Regions from separate parts of the Clostridium sp. B9 genome, predicted to be linked through region 1. Evidence: riboswitches for the same ligand, from Rfam matches in the RefSeq annotation. Region 1 holds a riboswitch; the other holds the start of a gene.
What was found. Region 1 has a riboswitch for thiamine pyrophosphate ahead of thiC (phosphomethylpyrimidine synthase ThiC). Riboswitches for the same ligand answer to the same signal wherever they lie in the genome.
Positions count from the first base shown of each region.

Region 2: linked by a shared signal. The riboswitch ahead of thiT (energy-coupled thiamine transporter ThiT) and the one ahead of thiC (phosphomethylpyrimidine synthase ThiC) in region 1 are both predicted to bind thiamine pyrophosphate.

Region 1 covers NZ_JBNWKA010000003.1:1,043,589-1,046,992, reverse strand. Annotated here, with positions in the region: gene ACQZHJ_RS04740 (phosphoribosylformylglycinamidine synthase) at 1-77, opposite strand, end outside; gene thiC (phosphomethylpyrimidine synthase ThiC) at 360-1,670, opposite strand; TPP riboswitch at 1,838-1,943, opposite strand; gene ACQZHJ_RS04730 (dUTP diphosphatase) at 2,101-2,751, opposite strand; gene ACQZHJ_RS04725 (hypothetical protein) at 2,951-3,256, opposite strand; gene ACQZHJ_RS04720 (DUF4184 family protein) at 3,378-3,404, opposite strand, start outside.
Region 2 covers NZ_JBNWKA010000003.1:2,293,345-2,296,748, forward strand. Annotated here, with positions in the region: gene ACQZHJ_RS10205 (S8 family peptidase) at 1-1,141, shown strand, start outside; TPP riboswitch at 1,219-1,323, shown strand; gene thiT (energy-coupled thiamine transporter ThiT) at 1,410-2,105, shown strand; gene ACQZHJ_RS10215 (pyridoxal phosphate-dependent aminotransferase) at 2,215-3,294, shown strand; gene cax (calcium/proton exchanger) at 3,389-3,404, opposite strand, start outside.

The sequences.
Region 1 (3,404 bases):
AAATCCTTAAGTAATATCTGACTTTCAACATTAAAACCAGTTTTCTTTTCTACAAATACCATTCTAATACCAGACATTTTTATCCCCCATTCAAAACACGAACATTATTTATTATTAATTATTAATCATTCGTTAATTAAACATTACCACTCTAAACACGTATTGTCAACACTTAAAATTATTCAAACGTTCGTTTTTTGCAAGTTATTTTATACATAAAAATCATTTTTACAATAAAATAATTCGTTATTATGTATAAAAATAGAGATATATAATTAGTTTTATCAATTCAACTTTCGTATTTTAATAAATATGCTAGAAAGTAAATCTTAAAACTAATAAATATATCTCTTATAAAATTAGTCTTCTCTTAAAAGGTTGATATCTTTTCCTTCAAGAATTTTATTCATATTTCTTATTGAGCACATCTTTCCACACATAGTACAACTATCCTTATGCTCTGGTGTAGATTCTTCTCTATATCTTATTGCTTTCTCACTGTCTATAGCTAATGAGAACATTTCATCCCAATCAAGTCTTTTTCTAGCATTACTCATATTATTATCAACTTCTCTAGCTCCTTTAACTCCTTTAGCTATATCAGCTGCATGAGCTGCTATTTTTGCTGCTACTATTCCATCTTTAACATCATCTAAATTAGGAAGTCTTAAATGTTCTGCTGGAGTTACATAGCAAAGAAAATCTGCCCCATAAGTAGCTGCTATAGCGCCCCCTATAGCACTTGTTATATGATCATAACCTGGAGCAATATCAGTAACTATTGGCCCCAAAACATAGAATGGTGCTCCATGGCAAAGTTTTTTCTCTAAAATCATATTCGCCTCAATCTCATCTATTGACATATGACCTGGTCCCTCAATTATAACTTGTACATTTCTTTCCCAAGCTCTTTTAGTTAATTCCCCTAAGGTTATTAACTCTTTTATTTGAATAGCATCTGTTGCATCTGCTATTGAACCGGGCCTACAAGCATCTCCTAAGCTAAGTGTTAAGTCATATTTTTCACATATATCTAATAATCTATCAAAGTATTCATAGAAAGGATTCTCTCTGTTATTTAACTCCATCCAAGCAAAAAGAAGTGATCCTCCTCTTGAAACAATATTTGTTAATCTCTTATTTCTTCTAAAAGTATTTATAGTTTCTCTATTTAAACCAGCATGTATAGTAACGAAGTCAACTCCATCCTTAGCATGCTTTTCTACAACATCAAAAAATTCATCTACAGTAATATCCTTAAGCTCCTTATCATAAAAACCAACAACATCATACATAGGAACAGTACCTATCATAGCAGTAGAAATCTCAACAAGTTTTTTTCTAAAATCATAAGTTTTTCCATAACTACTTAAATCCATTATGGATTCTACTTTCATTTCTATAGCTTTTTTAACCTTATCTAACTCTAAATCAATATTTGCACAATCCTTAGAAATTCCTAGGTTAACATTTATTTTTGTTTTTAACCCTTGTCCTACACCTTCTGCACTTATGCTTTTGTGGTTCTTGTTAGCTGGTATTACTATTTTTCCTTCAGCCATTAAACTCATTAACTCTTTAACATCAAAGTTTTCTTTTTCTGCAACGATTTGCATTTCCTTTGTTATTATGCCCTTCTTGGCAGCATCCATTTGTGTTGTATAATTCATAATTAGTTCTCCCTTTTTTATTATTTCTTAACTGCGCAGTTAAATTAAATTTAGGATCCTATTTATATATTTTTATATTTTTATAAAAAATAAAAGCTTGCCATAAGGCAAGCTTAATAAACACTTAAATAAATATATTTAACACCTAAATGTTTAAATATAAATAAACAATAGTTCTTTGGCTTCCCTACGGTAGTACTAACTACATCAGGTTTTAAGGGTTAGACAGACAGCTGTCCTCTCAGCACATAAAATGCACCCCTAGCACATACGATTAATTTTATTCATTTTTTCTCATTATATTCCTATTATTTAATAAATTCAAGTATATTTACTATTTTTATTTATCTAATATTTCTTACTCTTTATCCCATTCTAATAATCTTACACTCTTCTTGCTAAAAATTATATATATTTCTATCTAATTAATCTAAAAACCAGTATGACCAAATCCCCCGCCTCTATTTACACTTTTATGTTTTGAAACGTCATCAGTTTCTATAAAATTAGCCTTATAATATTTAGCTAAAACCATTTGAGCTATTCTATTTCCTTTTTTTATGTATATAGTTCCATAAGGATTTCCATTCTTATCTAAATATATATAAGTCTTTAATAGTTTTCTATATGCTCTTGCGCCTTCTTCTTCATAAACACTCATATCATTCCCTTTTGATTCCAAATAATCCTTTAATCTAACTTCTGTATAATTATTTTTTAAATCCTCTAATATTTCAATGTTATTAGCAATTTCATAAGGAAGATTTGCTATATTATAATTATTTTCTAATATTACAGATATGTTACTTATTGAATCTGCATCAATAGTCCCTATTGAATTAGAAATTTTTAAGTTTGTTCTTAATGAAAGTCCACTTCTTGCTCTAATTTGTATTTCCATATTATCAGGAATTGCAAATTTTAAGTTTAAGGGAATTGCAACTTTCTCAAATGGTCTTATAACCATATCCCTTGCTGCAAATACATCTGCACCTGCCGCTAAAGGAGTTTCATATTTTGGAGTTTCTCCATCTTGTTCATATTGGATATATACGTCTCTGACTTTTTGTTCACCAGCCATATAATCACCACCCTTCATGTTAATTTTATTTTAAATTTTACAATTTCACAAACTCTGAATATACTTAAAATAATATATAATTAGCACTTTGTTAACATTTTATTAATAATATTTTTAATTAACTTATAATTACAGAACTTTTCTCTATATAACATAAAAAGCTTAGAATAAAATTCTAAGCTTTCTTACTAATCACTATTTACAAACTTTTCCTATTAGAATTATATATACAAATTCCAGTAACAAATCCCGTTAAAGCAATAACTATAAACCATGAAATTTTAAACACATATATTCCAAAGTAATTAATTGTCATAATTACTAGAACTGCCAAAACCAAATGTAAAATCCATTCCCATTTATAATTAATTTTAAAAGGGTCAAAAATTTTCTCTGTTAAGCTATACTTTTTATCAATAAATCCATATAATATTGCACCAATAATAGATGAACCTACAAATATTAATGCATCTAATATATTTTTCACTAAAAGAACTTTATCCATAAGACTTTATTCCTTTCCATCAGTATCTTAGTAGCTATATTATACCATCTCCTAAAGCTATAACTCACTAAAAAATTATAATAATAGTGTAAGATTTATGTAATAATACATTCTTGGTAATTTACCTATATATAAACCCTAATATTAT
Region 2 (3,404 bases), 1.2 Mb from region 1:
TAATATTCCTATATATAAAAATACTGATACAATCCTTGCAGTTAAATATCTTTATACCCAAGCAATAAAGTATCAGAAACCCATTGTAATCTATATAGGTATTGGTGGTAATCTTGGACCTCATTCTGGTGAAAGCAATTTAGAAAGATATATAAATAAAATATCTACTAAGAGAGGTATTGTAGTTGTTAACTCAACTGGTAATCAAGGTAATACAGATACACATACTTCTAGTAAAATACCTGGAAAAGGCTTAAATAGCATAATAGAATTAAATATAGATAAGAATCAAAAAGGCATCATACTTCAAATTTACGGTAAAAAACCTGATAAATTCACTTTAAGTATATCATCTCCTTCTGGCGAAACAATAAAAAACATTACCGTCTTCGATACTAAAGTCGGGTTATTTGGTCTATATTATAATATTAAATTTATATATGAAGGAACAACTATGGAGATTGCCTACGACTCACCTGATGAATTCACTGGTGATGAATCCATACTTATTCGCGCAAATAATATAACAGAAGGTATATGGAAATTCATTCTAACAGGAGAATATATAGTATATGGTAAATATGACGCATGGATTCTTCAAAGGGAATTACTCGCTCCAAACACTAAATTCTTATCTCCAACTAAGGAAACTACCTTAACAGAGCCTGGTACTTGTGCAAATATAATTACTGCTGCATACTATAATCAAAATAATAATGCCATAGTGTCAAGTTCTGGTGAGGGATTTACTAGAAATAATATAGTTCAGCCAATCATAGCTGCTGGAGGAATAAATGCAATAGCAACTAAACCAGGTGGTGGCTCTTCCCTTGTTTCAGGCGGAAGTGTAGCAGCTGCTGTAACTGCGGGCTGTTGTGCTCTACTTCTCCAATGGAGTATTATAGATGGAAACAATCCAACAATGTATGCTCAAAAACTCCAAACATTTTTGATTAGAGGTTGTAAAAAAAGACCTAACGATAAATACCCTAATAGAAATCTAGGATATGGTATTTTAGATTTGGTTGGAACAGTAAACAGTTTAAGATTAGGCACTTTAAGTAGATCTAATTCAATTTCTAAATCAACCGATGAAGAATTTTATATAAATAATTTGTTTATAAGAAAGCCTAAGGAATAATATTTATTAATTGAAAGTTTTTATTATTTTAACTTGACCTAAATAAGATTTAGAGCTAAAATTAATTTAGAATTATTTTCATGTGCTAGGGGTGCCCTTTGGCTGAGAAATAGCTTATAGCTATTAACCCTCAAACACCTGATCTGGTTAATTCCAGCGTAGGGAAGCGTTTTAGGCTGAATTTTAACCGGATTCTTATTAAAGAATTCGGTTTTTTTATTCTTTCTTCTACCCTCCCTATGCATTTATTAAAAGGAGGGGTTAAATTATGATGTCATTTTCTGAAATAATAAATGACTTTATAAACAGTTTTTCAGAGATTAACTTAGGTGGAAACTTTAAAGAAATAATAACTAATCCACTTACATTACTTACATTAATAGCATGTCTATTAATATTTTTACTACTTATAAAATCCAAAGATATTAAGTTTGATACAAAAATGATTACAACCATTGGTATAGCATTAGCTTTAACTACTGTATTAAACATGTTAAAAATATATAAGTTTCCTCAAGGAGGAGGTATAACTATAGGAGCTATGGTTCCTATAATACTTATAGCATTTGCTTATGGTCCACTTGTTGGTATGCTTACTGGTTTTTTATTTGGTATAATATCACTATTTATAGATCCATATATTCTTCAGCCAGTTCAAGTTTTATTTGATTATCCATTGCCTTATATGGCATTAGGAGTTGCAGGATTCTTTAAAAACCACAAAATTTCGGGAGCCATCATTGCAATCTTCTTAAGATTTGTGTGTCATTTTATTTCTGGAGTTGTTTTCTTCGGAAGCTATGCTCCAGAAGGAATGTCTCCAATAATTTATTCACTATTTGTAAACGGCTCTTTAATAGGTGCTGATGGAATCATATGTATAATAATACTTACTCTTTTACCTATTAATAGATTAATAAAAGCTATGAGTTCAAAAAATACAACTGCAGGATATATAGCATAAATTTTAAAGGTTTAGGTCATATTAAAGACTTAAACCTTTTATTTTTTATTTTAAAAAACTTTATTATAAGTATATAATAAATAGTAGAACTTAACTTAGGAGGTTAATTATGAGTACAAATCATGGAGCTAACTTATTTGACTTATCAAATAAGCTAGGTTTTGAAAAAAAAGAAATTAAAGATTTTAGTTCAAATATAAATCCTTTTGGAGCATCACAAAAAGCAAAGGAATTTGTTTTAAATAATATAGATATGGTTTCTATGTATCCAGATCCTGAATATAAAACTTTAAAAGAATCAATTTCTACTTACTGTGGCTGCTTAAAAGAAAATATAATAGTAGGTAGCGGTGCTACTGAACTTATCTCTTCTTTCATAGAGATAATAAATCCTAAAAAAGCACTTTTACTTTCTCCCTCATACTCAGAATATGAAAGTGAACTTGAAAAAATAAATTGTGAAATAGCTAAATTCTTTTCAAAAGAAGAAAATGACTTTAAAATTGATGTCAAAGAGCTAATATATTCAATAAACTCTTCTAACTATGATTTAGTTATTATATGTAACCCAAATAATCCAACAGGATTTGCTTTCTCAAAAGATGAAATAACTGAATTATTAGCTAATACTAACACTTTTGTAATGCTTGATGAAACTTATGTTGAATTTACTGAACCTGAAATATATTCATCAACTACTCTAGTAGATAAATTTCCAAAACTGTTCTTAATTAGAGGAACATCTAAGTTCTTCTCAACTCCCGGAATAAGATTAGGCTATGGACTTATATCTCACAAAGAAACAAAAAAGAAGATGAAAGAAAAACTTGATTTATGGAATATAAATATATTTGCAACTTCAATGGGTGAAGTTATGTTTAAAGATGAAGAGTACATAAAATCAAATACCACCAAACTAAAAAATGAAAGGGACTATTTATTTAATGAACTAAGCTCAATGGCAGATTTAAAGGTATTTAAAAGTTATAGCAACTTTATACTTTGCAAAATTTCATCACAAAAACTAACTGCTAAAGAACTTTATGATATCCTTATGAAAAAAGGAATAATTATAAGAAACTGTACCTCATTTGAAGGATTAAACGAATATTTCTTCAGAGTATGCGTATTGAAACCTGAGGACAACAAACTGCTTATAAAACTATTAAAAGAAATCTTCTATAACTAGTATATATTATTTCTAAATATGCTATTGTAAATCCAATTACAAGAAAAAAACTACCTAAGTTTTAATAAAACCTAGGTAGTTTTTTATTTTTCTATTAAACTATCATAAAC